3 regions of the Aurantimonas sp. DM33-3 genome follow, and region 1 is predicted to be linked to each of the others. Evidence: riboswitches for the same ligand, from Rfam matches in the RefSeq annotation. Region 1 holds a riboswitch; each other region holds the start of a gene.
The links. A riboswitch is a leader RNA that binds a small molecule or an ion and turns the genes downstream of it on or off. The one in region 1 is predicted to bind thiamine pyrophosphate.

Region 1 (4,427 bases):
GCCCGAGCCCCGAGCCGATCGGCGCGCCCCAGGGCATCAGCACCCGGCAGCCGGCCTCGACCAGCCGGTCGGCCACCGACAGATCCTCCACCGTATAGGGCAGCACCTTGAAGCCCTTGCCGGTCAGGATGCGCGCCGCCTCCACCAGCCCGAACACGTCGGGCTGCAGGGTCTCGGCGTCGCGCACCACCTCCAGCTTGATCCAGTCGGTGCCGAAGATCTCGCGGGCCATCTGCGCCGTCGTCACCGCCTCGCGGACCGAATGGCAGCCCGCCGTGTTGGGCAGGATGTCGAGGCCAAGGCCTTGGATCAGCTCCCAGAAGGCCTGGCCGGCCCGCGCCTCGCCGCATTCGCGCCGCAGCGAGACGGTGACGATGCCGGCCCCGGACGCCTTGATCGCATCGGTCATCATCTGCGGCGAAGGATAGAGCGAGGTGCCGAGCATCAGCCGCGAGGCAATGCGACGGCCATAGACGTCCATGCCGGTCACGGCGCTCGCCGTGTCGGTGTCGATCGTGTCCATGCTCAGCCTCCCTTCATCGGGGCGATGATCTCGATGGCGTCGCCCTCGGCGAGCCGCACCGTCCCGCGTTCGGTCTTCGGCACGAAGTCGCGGTTCAGCGCCGTGGCGACCACGGCGCCCTCGTAACCCAGTTCGACGAGCGCCTGGTCGAGGGTGGCGGCCTCGACCAGGCGCTCCTCGCCATTGACGGAAATTCTCATGATGCGTCCTTCAGCGTCTCTGCGAAGATTTCGGCGGCGGCCTCCGCCGCCATGGCCGGCGACAGCAGGAAGCCGTGGCGGTACAGCCCGTTCAGGCTGACCACCCGGCCGTTCCGCGTCACCTTTGGCAGATTGTCGGCATAGGAGGGCCGCAGGCCGGCGCCGGTCTCCACCAGCTCGGCCTCGGCGAATGCCGGATGCAGCGCATAGGCGGCGTTGAGCAGCTCGACGGTGCCGCGCAGGTTGATGCCGCGATCGTCGTCGCTTTCCAGCATGGTCGCGCCCACCATGAACAGCCCGTCCGCGCGCGGCACGACATAGATCGGCGAGCGCGGATGCAGCAGCCGCACCGGCCGCGACAGCGAGACCTCGTTGGTGCGCAGCAGCACCATCTCGCCGCGCACAGCCCGCAGCCGCGGCAGTTCCGGTCGCGCCGCGATGCCGCGCGCATCGATGATGCGATCATGGTCGAGATCGGCGGGCGCGACGCGTCGGCCGAAATGCAGCGCCACGCCGCGTTCGCGCAGCCGTTCCGCCAGCGCCTCCAGCGTGCGGCGCGGATCGAGATGGGCTTCCTCGGCAAAGAACAGGCCCTCGGCGAAGCGACCGGCGAGATCGGGCTCCAACGCCGCGACCCGGTCGGCGTCGAGCCGCTCGTGACCCTGCGTGCGGCGGGCAAAGCGGGCAAGGTCCGCGCGGTCGCGCCAGGGCGCCAGCACCAGCGTGCCGTGGCACGCGACGTCCGGCACATGCCGCGACCACCAGTCGATCCCCGCCAGGCCCGGCGCCACGATGGCCGGGTCGGCGCTCTCGGCCTCGCAGCGCGGCGCCAGCATGCCGCCGGCCAGCCACGACGCCGCGGCAACGCCCAGTTCTGGCGCCGCCTCGTACAGCGCGACATCGGCGCCCCGCTCGGCGAGTTCCAGCGCAGTGACGAGCCCGGCAACGCCGGCCCCGATGACGGCAACCCGCATGGTCAGGCCCCGCTTGTGCGGCAGGCGTCGTGCAAACAGGCGACCCGGTCGGCCATTGTCTCGATCCTCCTCGACGCGTCTCGGAGATCCGGCTGATGGCAGGGGAAAGATCGGCGGCGCGGCGCTCGCCTGCGGCGAACCGCAGGCCAGGGGCCACCGCATTCCATCCCTCCGCCGGTCTCAACCGGATCAGGTTCGAAGGGTCGCCACGCGCTCACGCCTTTCGGCGGCCGATGGCCTCTCAGTTCCCTGCCGGAACTCCCCTTGGATGGACGGAATCTGTGCTTCCCGGGCGGCGCTGTCAACGCCGCCGCGCCAAGATCGCGGTCGTCGGCTCAGCTCGACGCCAGCCGACGCTTGCGGCGACGCCGGCGCATGCGCGCGGCGCCATGGCCGCCGGCCCCGATCGCCCAGCCGAGGGCAAAACCCGCGACCGCCAGGAGCAGCCCCTCGACGGTGATCGGCAGGGCCGGGCGATAGTCGGCGGCGGCGCGCTCGGCGATCTCCCAGTCCGGGTCGCCCGCTGCGACGAAGGGCCGGAACAGGGGCGCCGATTCAGCGACGCTGCGATAACGCCGCTCCACCGCGTCATAGCGGGCGATGGTCTGTTCGGCGTCCGCGCCTTGGCGCGCGACGAAGGCGTCGCGATTCTCGCGCAACCGCGCCACCGCCTCGCTGCGCGACAGGTCGGAGGCCGCCGCGCTGGCGTCGAAGCGCTCCACGACCTTGCGCAATTCGTCGACGGCGCCGCCGAGGCGCTGGAGATATTGCTGGGTGAATTCCAGCGACTGGCTGGAGACGAGCCCGAGAAACAGCGCCGCCACGACGCGGATGATCAGCCCCGGCATTCCCTCATCCTCCCTCAAGGCTCCCCCAGCGCACCGGTCGCACCGAACGACCGCGCCCCCGGCCACGATACGCCTGCTGCCTGATCATACCAGTCCCCGCGCCCGTCAGGCGAACAGGCGGGTGCCGCGTTCGGCAATGGCGCAGAAGCTGGCGGTCACATGGGCGGCCAGAGCATCGGCGACCGGGCCGGCGCCGCCGCGGCGGGCCAGGGTCATGCGGTAATTGCCCAGCGGCGGCAGGCCGCGCTCGGCGCCCAGCTGCACGATGTCGTCCGACACGACGCTGATCGGCAGCGGCGCGATGGCGAGATCGGCGGCGACGGCCGCAAGCTGGCCGGTGCAGAACTCGCTGGTATAGGCGACGCGGTAGTCGATATCGCGGGCGTCCAGCGCCGCCAGCGCCATGCCGCGCCAGGCGCAGCCGGCATCGGCAAGGGCGAGCGGCAGCGGCGTTTCGGCGACGGCGAGGCCGCCGCGCGCGCCCACCCAGACCAGCGGCTCGGAATGGATGTAGTCCGGCCCGTCGAGGCGTTCGTCGTGACTGTAGACGGCGAGATCGAGCTCCCCGGACCAGCAGCGCCGCCGCAATTCCTCGGTGCGGTCCAGCCGCACCTCCACCTCGACCTTGGGATGGGTCCGGGCGAAGCGCCGGAGGATTTCCGGCATGGCGACGACGCCGTTGTCATTGGGCACGCCCAGCCGCACGCTGCCCTCGCAGCAGGGCGACAGGAAGCGCGAGAAGGCCTCGTCGTTCAGCTTCAGAAGGCGGCGGGCATAGCCGAGGAATATCTCGCCATCGGCGGTCAGCGCCACGCTGCGGGCATCGCGGCGGAACAGGTCGCGGCCGACCATGTCCTCCAGCTTCTTCACCTGCAGGCTGATCGCCGAGGCGCTGCGATGCACCCGCTCCGCGGCCCGCGAGAAATTGCCGGTGTCGGCGATCGCCACCATCGTGCGGGCGAGGTCCATGTCGAGATTGGGCAGATTGGGGGTCAGCACGGGCGGAGCCTCCTATTAGCAGAACTTGCCGCTAGGCTTACTCCTTCTCGTTTGCCTCATCAATGAGAAACCCTCACATTTTGCCCACCGTCAATTGGAGGTTCTCATGCTGCATCATTCGACCCTGCCCCAGTCCATCCGGCTCGACGAAGTACACCACAGTCAGCCCGGCCTCGTGGGATGGCTGCATTCCTGGACGGTGGGGAAGCGCCGGCAGCGGCTTTGCCGCGACGCCTTCAACACCCTTTTGCGGGTCGACGACCATATCCTGGAAGACATCACCGGCCTGACCCGCCCGCAGGTCGAGGAGGTCGCGCGGCTGCCGCTCGCCGTCGACGCGCTCGAGGCAATCGCCCGGCTGCAGGAGCGTTCGTCGCGCCGGCGGCACCGGCGGTCCGTCTGACGACACGCAAGCACCGACCAGGTCCGAAGGCCGCGGCCCTCATTCCAACAAAAAAAGGCGCGCCCCGAGGGACGCGCCTTTCATTCTGTCAGCGAGAGACGGCCTGATCAGGCGGCGTCTTCCTCGCCCTTCTTGATTTCCTGGCCGGTCTCCTGGTCGACGACCTTCATCGACAGGCGAACCTTGCCGCGCTCGTCGAAGCCCATCAGCTTGACCCAGACCTTGTCGCCTTCCTTGACGATGTCGGTCGTCTTGGCGACGCGATCGGCGGCGAGCTGCGAGATGTGGACGAGACCGTCACGCGAACCGAAGAAGTTCACGAAGGCGCCGAACTCGACGGTCTTGACGACCGTACCCTCGTAGACTTCGCCGACTTCCGGCTCGGCGACGATCGAGTGGATCCACTTCTTGGCCGCCTCGATCTCCTTGCCGGAGGACGACGCGATCTTCACCGTGCCGTCATCCTCGATGTTGATCTTG
Region 2 (4,427 bases), on a different contig from region 1:
CGTGGAAGGAGCGCGCCGTCTCCGGGTCGAGGGAAAGGTTGAACTGGTCCTCCCAGCGAAACTCGAAGCGCGCCCGGCTCAGCGCGTCGTCGCGCAGCTGCGCCGCCGGATGGCCCTTGGCGAGATCGGCCGCATGGGCCGCGATCTTGTAGGTGACGACGCCGACCTTGACGTCGTCGCGGTCAGGAAGGCCGAGATGCTCCTTCGGGGTGACGTAGCAGAGCATCGCCGTGCCGAACCAGCCGATCATCGCCGCCCCGATGCCCGAGGTAATGTGGTCGTAGCCCGGCGCGATGTCGGTGACCAAGGGTCCGAGCGTGTAGAACGGCGCCTCGCCGCAGACCCGCATCTGGCGGTCGACATTCTCCTTCACCTTGTGCATCGGCACATGGCCCGGCCCCTCGATCATCACCTGGCAGCCCTTCGCCCAGGCGATCTGTGTGAGCTCGCCCAGCGTGTCGAGCTCGGCGAACTGCGCCGCGTCGTTGGCATCGGCGATCGAGCCGGGACGCAGGCCATCGCCCATGGAGAAGGACACGTCATAGGCCCGGCAGATATCGGCGATCTCCTCGAAATGCTCGTAGAGAAAGCTCTCGCGGTGGTGGTGCAAGCACCACTTCGCCATGATCGAGCCGCCGCGCGACACGATGCCCGTGGTGCGATCCACCGTCAGCGGAATATGGGACAGCCGCACCCCGGCATGGATGGTGAAATAGTCGACGCCCTGCTCGGCCTGCTCGATCAGCGTGTCGCGGAAAACCTCCCAGGTCAGGTCCTCGGCGATGCCGTTCACCTTCTCCAGCGCCTGGTAGATCGGCACCGTGCCGATCGGCACCGGCGCATTGCGGATGATCCAGTCGCGGATGTTGTGGATGTTGCGGCCGGTGGACAGGTCCATCACCGTGTCGGCGCCCCAGCGGATCGCCCAGACCATCTTCTCCACTTCCTCGGCCATCGAGGAGGTGACGGCGGAATTGCCGATATTGGCGTTGATCTTGACCAGGAAGTTGCGGCCGATCGCCATCGGCTCGACTTCCGGATGGTTGATGTTGGCCGGGATGATGGCGCGCCCGGAGGCGACCTCGTCGCGCACCCATTCCGGGGTGATGAAGTCCGGGATCGCCGCCGAATACGGCTCCCCGTCGCGCTCCAGCGCCCGCTTCGCCTCGGCGCGGCCGAGATTCTCGCGGATCGCGACGAACTCCATCTCGGCGGTGACGATGCCGGCGCGGGCATATTCGTACTGGGTCACGGCACGCCCGCCCGTCGCCCGGCGCGGTGCGTTGCGAACCGGAAATTCCGGCGTCAGCTTTTCGGCCGGCAGATTGCCGTTGTCCTCGGGCTGCACCGCGCGGCCCTCGTAGAACTCGGTGTCGCCGCGGGCCGCGATCCAGTTTTCGCGGATGCGCGGCAGGCCCTTGGCGATGTCGGTCTCGACCTGGCTGTCCGTATAGGGGCCGGACGGATCGTAGACGATGACGTCGGGCTCGCCCGCGGTCGGATGGACGGTGATCGCGCGCATCGGCACGCGGATGTCGGGAAAGGCCGTTCCGGCCAGGTAGATCTTGCGGGAGGCCGGCAGCGGGCCGGCGGTGACGGTGGGTGTCACGGCATTCATCTTGGTTCTCCAGTCGCGCTCGCGTCGGAGATCCAGTTCTGCTTTCGGTGATCGAAAACTCTCGTCGGCCTGTCGGATCGCCCCTGTCGTCGGGGGCATGGCCCGCATTGCGGGCCGGAGAGGTCGGCGGCTTTCCCATCCCTACGCCAGTATGAACTGGATCAGGTTCGTAGGGTCGCCGCGCGCTTCGCCGATGATCGGCGGCCGTCGGCCTCTCAGTTCCTTGCCGGAACTCCCCTTGGACGAGCGGACGGTAGCAGCCCCCGTGGGGGTGTCAACAGCGGTTGCAGCGGTCGTCGCTAGAGATCGGCGAGACGACACGAAGCGGCAGAGAGCGGGAAGACGGGAAGCAGGATCGGCAGCGCCGATCGGGACATCGCGGCGGCAACGCAGGCGATGCGCCGCGAGCCAGGACGGCCGGGAGGCGGTCAGGGGCAAAGCCCGAGCCCAGAGGCCCGCGATGGGTGTCGCGGGCGGTCCGCGGCGCGAGCGGCGCCGTCGGACAAGATGTGTCACATGCGGGCGACGAGCGCCCCGTCATGCGGTCGGCAGAGCCGAGACCCTAGAGGATGTCGAGGCTGACCTTGGCGGTGCCCGAATGGATCATGCCGATCTTCGAGGCCGCGGCGCGCGACAGGTCGATGATCCGGCCGCCATGATACGGGCCGCGGTCGTTGATGCGCACGACGACGGACTTGCCGTTGCGACGGTTGGTGACGCGCACCTTGGTGCCGAAGGGCAGCGTCTTGTGAGCCGCCGTCATGGAATTCATGTTGAAGCTTTCGCCGTTCGCCGTGCGGCGACCATGAAAGCGCTTTCCGTAATAAGACGCGGAACCCGAGGCCGCGGACTTCGTTTCGGCTACGACCGGAGTGATTGCGACGGAGTACGAACCGACCATCGTTCCGGCGAAAAGCGCGGCCGCGAGAGCGGCCTTCGGCAGAAACTTCATTCTTGGCATGTCCTTGAGATGCGACGTTTGCGACGCCGCCTCCTTCGTCAATTCCTGTGACGAGAAAAAGGACGGACTCTGGCAGCAATAGGGTCTTTCTACGACAGCGGAACTTTTCGGGCCCTGGCGTATCGTCCTGAGCCCAAACGAGGAATTTCCGTCCGAGCCCTGTTTCGAATGCGACAGCGATGTCGCATTCGCGCCGATGTCGCCTTAACCGGTCAGACCGCCAGCTTCGGGGTGCGGCCGCTGTCTTCGAGTTCCCATTCGGCCTGCCAGTCCATGCCGTCCTGCGACAGGACGAGGTAGTTGCGCTCGCTCGTATAGGTCGCGCGGCGCGACGGCAGCGGCCGCAGGCGGATCTTCCGGCCGCGCAGCGGGCTCTCGCCGACACGGGCGAGAAGGCCGAGCGCAAACGGATAGGCCGGCCCGGGCGCGGGGTGGGAAATGCCGGACGCGACGAGTTGGTGCATCACACTCCCGTTCAGAAGCCGCATCTCGCCGCGCGTCGCCAGATGGATTTCGCCGGAGACGACCACGAGCCCGCCGACGGCCCGCTCGGCGCGATCGGCCAGGCATTGCAGGCAGCGGATCCATTCGCGCCGATGCGCCCGGCTCTGCCACTGGTCGCGCAGATCGTCGGACAGCTTGGCGACCCGCGGCACGATGCCGGCGACGAGCTCGGCCCAGCTCAGCCGCGGCCCGAGCACCGGCACGCTGGACATCAGCACGATCCGGTCCGGCTCCGGTGTCGCCTCCAGCGCCGTTTCGAAGCTCTTCCATCCGACCGGCCCCATCACCCTGTCGGGACGGCGTTCGCTGCGCAGGTCTGGCGCGAGGATCGTCAGGCCCGGATAGCGCACCGCAACGCCAAGGCTGCGCGCCTGCCGGTCCAGCGCGATCGCCGGCAGATCGGCCTCGTCCGCCGCCAGCTGGAAGATCAGGAACATCTCGCGCGCCGCCTCGAACAGGCCGCGTCCTACGGGACTGTCCAGAAGCGCTGCCGGATGGCTGCCCCAGCCGTCGATGATGTCGTGGTCGTCCCACATCGACACGGACGGCACATGGGCCGACATCGCGCCCATGGCGGGCCGGGCGAAGCTGATCAGATAGCGCTCGAAATAGAACCGGCGGATCGCCTCGCGGGACTCCTCGGTCAGCGGCACGGTCCCGCGCTCGTCGGGCTTCAGCGTGGTCCAACGCTGCACATCCGGATGACAGGCGAGGACGTCGTCGGCATAGAGCTGGTCGCCGCCCTGCAGCATCAGGGAGAACGGCGCGCGGTCATGCTCGGCGGTGAGCCGGGTCCACATGGCGTCGCGCTCGCCGATGTCGCGCGTGAGATCCCCGTTCTCCTGGCCGTTGCAGGAGACATAGGCGATGCGCGCCGCGCCGCCGTCGGGGCTGACGACGGCATAGTCGGTCTCGTCGATGCGGTATGAGTTGATGGTGGCGGCCGGCAGCGAGAAATCGTAGCGCCACACCGTGCGGCCGAACCTCGTGGCCAGCGCAATCGGCTGCGTCGCCTCGCCCGCGGCAAACAGCTCGGGCGCCTCGGCCGCCTCGTCCAGGACGAGGATCGCGGCAAGATGGTCGCGCCGGCCATCGCCGCCGCGTGCATAGAGGATCGGGCCGATCCGGTCCGGGAGCGGATCGGCGGCGGAAACGGTCTCGGTCATCGGCTCCTGCCGGCTTGGCTTTGACCGATGCCCGTCCCGGCTTCGGTCTCGCCCCGCCATATAGGAAGCCATGGTCGCCATGCCGACCGCAATGCCGCCATCACGCGGACCGGACGATCGGATGCCGGCGGAATCGACGGGATTGCAGCGGCGGCAGAGCCCCGCGCCGGCCGAACTC
Region 3 (4,427 bases), on a different contig from region 1:
ATCGAAATCGTAGCGCAGCGACTGGTAGATCGCGACTTCCAGCGTCGTGGCGCCGGGCCCGCCCCCCAGCACCAGCACGAGAGTGAAGCTGGTGACGCAGAGCATGAAGATCAGGCTCGCGGCCGCCGGCAGTGCACCGCGCAGGGCCGGCCATTCGACAAGCCGGAACGTGGCCAGCGGGCTCAGCGACAATTGCCCGGCGAGCTTCCAGCTTTCGGCCGGCACGCGGTCGAGCCCGGCCAGCATCAGCCGGGCGGCCAGCGGCAGGTTGAAGAAGACATGGGCGATCAGGATGCCGGAGAGACCATAGATGTCGAGCCGCGCCAGTCCGATCGCCGCAAGAGCGTCCGAGACGAGGCCGTTGCGACCCCAGATGGTGAGGATCGCCAGCGCGCCGACCAGCACGGGCAGCACCTGCGGCAGGAGGAACAGGCGCAGCACCGCACGGCGACCGGGAAAGCGGGCACGATGCAGTGCCAGCGCCAGCGGGATGGCCCCCACCACCGAAAGAAGGGTCGACAGCACCGCCTGCTCGAGGGTGAACAGGACGACGCCGAGGAGATAGCGATCACCGGCGACCGCCCGGAAATCGGGCGCGGCACCCGTCGCAAAGAGAAGCACGACGAAGGCGCCGGCCAGGAAGCCGACGAGGATGCTTGCAGCGCCGAGGCCGAGGCCGATCCGCCAGGCACGATCCGCAGCACCGGTCATGAATGCCTCACCGGGACGCGCACTCGATCGTCAGCGGCCGATCGCTTCGAGCCATTCCTGCGTCCACGCCTTGCGGTTCGCCGCCACCGTTTCCGGATCGATCATCAGCGGCGTCTCCACCTGCACCAGGCGACCGAACGCCTCGGGCAGATCGATGCCGTCCGCGACCGGCAACGTCCAGTTGGTGGTGGGGATCAGCGACTGCACCTCGGCGGTCAGCATGTAGTCGAGGAAGCGCGTCGCCAGTTCGGCTGTCTCGGTCGTCTTCAGCATCGCCGCCACCTCGATCTGCAGGTAGTGGCCCTCCGCGAAGGCCGCGGCCTGATAGCGGTCGGTGTCTTCCTCGATCATGTGGTAGGCGGGCGATGTCGTGTAGCTGAGAACCATCGGCACCTCGCCGCTGGTGAACAGGCCATAGGCCTCGCTCCAGCCCGGCGTCACGGTCAGGATGCGCTTCGACAGCTGCTCCCATTTGGCAGCGGCCTCGTCGCCATAGATCTTCTTCATCCAAAGCATCATGCCGAGGCCGGGCGTCGAGGTCCGCGCGTCCTCGATGGCGATCTTCACCTCGGGATCGCCATTGACCAGATCGTCGAGGCTCGCCGGTGGTTCGGCAATCGCCTCGCTGTCGTAGACGAAGGCGAGATAGGAATAGTCGTAGGGGACGAAGATGTCGTCCGAGAAGCCGGTCGGCACGTTGAGCCCCGAGAGGTCCGCCCCGCTCGGCGCGAACATGCCGGTCGCCTTGGCTTCGGGGATGAGATCCGTCGTCAGGCCGAGGACGACGTCGGCTTCGGTCGAGGGGCCTTCGAGCTTGAGACGATTGAGGATCGCGACGCCGTCCTCGAGACCGACGAACTGCAGGTCGCAGGCGCACACCTCTTCAAAGCCCGCCTCGATCTTCGGGCCCGGCCCCCATTCGGGCGTGAAACTCTCATAGGTATAGACGGTGAGCACCGGCTTGTCGGCCTGGGCGACCGCGCTGCTCGCACCGGCCAAAAGGGCGGCCGCGCAAACGCCGAGATGGCGAATGGACAGAGGCGAGGAGGAGACAGGTCGGGCCATGGTGGTGCCTTTCGAGACGGCGGCCTTCGAAACGAAAGCATCCGCGAGACACCCGCCGACGCCCGCATCCCTCCGCCGGTATGAGCCGGATCAGGTTCGACGGGTCGGCATGCGCCTCTCAGCCCGAAGGCACCCCGTGTGAGCACGGAAAGACTTAGAGGTCACGTCGCTTGCCGGCAAGGGCAGCCGCGCCTCTGGCGCCAAGGGGCAGCTCTCCCTGATATCAAGCCCTCACCTCGGACTGCCAGGCTGCGCGCCGGCGTGGCGAATAGGCCATGCCCACGCAGGCGATCCGGTTGTGATGTCGAAGCAGCCGATTGGCGTTTGCGGCCCGATGCTGTAGGCGAGCCGCGATGTCGCGCTTTTCCATTCTCCTTGCCGGCCATATCGCCCCTACCCCTGCGCTGATCAATGCGGTGAAGGGCACGCGGGTCATCGCCGCGGATGACGGCCTGCGCCATGCCGCTGAGCTGCAGGTGACGCCGGAACTCTGGGTCGGCGATTTCGATTCCAGCCCGCCGCGGCCGGCGATCGAACTGACCAGCCTGCCCCGCGAACCCTACCCTCGCGACAAGGCGATGACCGACGGCGAGATCGCCATCGAGGCGGCGCTGACGCGGGGCGCGACCGGCCTGTTGCTGATCGGCGCGCTCGGTGGCCCGCGCAGCGACCACGCCTTCGCACATCTGATCCTCGCCCTGCGCTATGCCGCCCGCGGCATCGACGTGGAGTTGTTCGACGGCATCGAACGCGCCTGGCCGCTGGGACCGGACCGTCGCGCCTTCGATCTTGCGCCCGGCACGCAGTTCTCGATCCTGAAATTCTCGGATCTTTTCGGCTTGACGATCTCCGGCGCGAAATGGCCGCTCGACGCTGTCGACCTGCCATTCCACTCGATCCTCACACAGTCGAACGAAGCGCTGGGGCCGATCGCCGTGACGGTCCGCCAGGGTACGGCGCTCCTCGTCGCCCAGGCCGATCCCAAGGTCCGCTGATCCGCAACATCGCCGCACGAGAGCGACGCAAGCAGACTTGGCGAACCCTGCGCCTTCGACTAGGTTGCGCGCGGTCGGTCCCGTAGCTCAGCAGGATAGAGCATCAGATTCCTAATCTGAGGGTCACTGGTTCGAATCCAGTCGGGATCACCAACCTTCTCAACAACTTATCCTGACACATTGGAAGTCGTCGGCACTGCCGGGGACGGGATGGGGACGGCCAAGGGTTTTTCGTGTCGCGGTGATGATGCTGGTTCGGGGCTGCCGGGATAGGCCGGCGGCGGATGTTTTGACCCACGGATTGCAGGTTTCGACACAGGGTTTCCGCGCACCTGTGTCGAAAGGTTGTGCGAAAGAGGGGTCTGGCCGGGTCGAAACGGGAGCCTCAGCCTTCGGCAGCCACTTCGCCGACGATTACGGCGTCGGCCAGCTCTCCCAGCGCATTCTCGATCGCGTCCGCCTCCGCCCGCAGTCCGCAGGCGCGTTCCACCATGTCGGCGAGCATGCCCTCCGTCTCTTCTTGCAACCTGACAATGTCCAAGTCGAGCACGTCTTCATAGTCGATACTGGGAATGCTCGAGCCGGTAGGAAGGGCCTTCATTAGCGGGCGCCCGAGAGTTGGGTGGGTCAAAGCGACCATCACGTAGCCCACGCGTAGTGTCGGATCTTCCCCCGGAGCCAGGCGAATGACGTGGTCGGAAATGACCTTGTTCCGGTGTGCTTCAGTCGCGAGTGCCATCTGGCCCACCAGACCGTAGTTCTGGCCGGAGCGGGCGATGAGAAGCCACCCCGGCTGGACCCGTCCGCCATAGGGATCCCCAAAACCCCTGTCGGCGATCAGGCCGCCGGGATCAGAGTTGATCTCGAAAAGCACCGAACTGGAGACCAATTCAACGCCTTCCTTGGCCGGCACTCTCTGGAAGCGACTCGGCAGCCACGCCTGATAGCCAGCCCCCCGCAAGCTGGTCGTTCCTTGTCCTGCGGCGGCAAGATGCCTCCGCAGAGCTTCTACCGTGGGGGCGCTATAAGTAGCATCCAGTCGCCGGCGTTGCCCTGTGATGGACCTGCTCGATACGGAAAAGCCGGGGCCCGACTGCACGTCTGGCAGCGGACCGACAGCGCTCGCATACCTATCTTCGGCGTTCAGGATGAGTTGGTGCGCTTCATTACGAAGAGCCACGATACGATCGAACATCTCATCGCAGCGTCGGCGGATTGGCTCGTCCACCAGCGGCATCGGCAGAGCGTCGAGATGCTCTGGCTCCAGGTGTTTGATCATGTGGCCGTAATGCTGTGAACGCATCATCTTGCGTGTCCTCGGCGCACGAAGGAAGGCATACAGCCAGCCTCGCCAGCCTTCCTCCAATGGCGCCACACGCAGCAGATCGTGGGAAATCAATATCTGGGAGTGCGCATCGAAGGCGATCGTCGCACGCCCCACGGTCCCCGAACAGGTGACAAGAATCGTGCCGCCAGCAACGAAACGATCGTTCGCCTCCCTCGTCCGCTGCAAGGCCAGCCATTTCCGCGGGATCGGTCGGACGTCGAAGACTTGGGTCGCGGCCAGGAACGATGTCCCGTGCGATGAATCAACCTGTATGCCCTTGAGGCGCGACGGCTGCCACACTCTGGCTTTGCTCGACAGAGGCTCCCACC

Region 2: linked by a shared signal. The riboswitch ahead of thiC (phosphomethylpyrimidine synthase ThiC) and the one ahead of thiO (glycine oxidase ThiO) in region 1 are both predicted to bind thiamine pyrophosphate.
Region 3: linked by a shared signal. The riboswitch ahead of thiB (thiamine ABC transporter substrate binding subunit) and the one ahead of thiO (glycine oxidase ThiO) in region 1 are both predicted to bind thiamine pyrophosphate.

What each region holds. Positions count from the first base shown of each region.
Region 1 is NZ_JACSGS010000002.1:141,025-145,451, forward strand. It holds gene H9Q09_RS03445 (thiazole synthase) at 1-481, opposite strand, end outside; gene thiS (sulfur carrier protein ThiS) at 526-723, opposite strand; gene thiO (glycine oxidase ThiO) at 720-1,859, opposite strand; TPP riboswitch at 1,847-1,972, opposite strand; gene H9Q09_RS03460 (DUF2937 family protein) at 2,033-2,545, opposite strand; gene H9Q09_RS03465 (LysR substrate-binding domain-containing protein) at 2,651-3,544, opposite strand; gene H9Q09_RS03470 (hypothetical protein) at 3,651-3,947, shown strand; gene pnp (polyribonucleotide nucleotidyltransferase) at 4,055-4,427, opposite strand, start outside.
Region 2 is NZ_JACSGS010000010.1:127,879-132,305, reverse strand. It holds gene thiC (phosphomethylpyrimidine synthase ThiC) at 1-1,618, opposite strand, end outside; TPP riboswitch at 1,740-1,867, opposite strand; gene H9Q09_RS14790 (septal ring lytic transglycosylase RlpA family protein) at 2,181-2,519, opposite strand; gene H9Q09_RS14785 (alkaline phosphatase D family protein) at 2,792-4,249, opposite strand; gene H9Q09_RS14780 (cell wall hydrolase) at 4,426-4,427, opposite strand, start outside.
Region 3 is NZ_JACSGS010000007.1:195,700-200,126, reverse strand. It holds gene thiP (thiamine/thiamine pyrophosphate ABC transporter permease) at 1-711, opposite strand, end outside; gene thiB (thiamine ABC transporter substrate binding subunit) at 742-1,776, opposite strand; TPP riboswitch at 1,827-1,923, opposite strand; gene H9Q09_RS12100 (thiamine diphosphokinase) at 2,130-2,771, shown strand; tRNA gene H9Q09_RS12095 (tRNA-Arg) at 2,848-2,924, shown strand; gene H9Q09_RS12090 (hypothetical protein) at 3,157-4,427, opposite strand, start outside.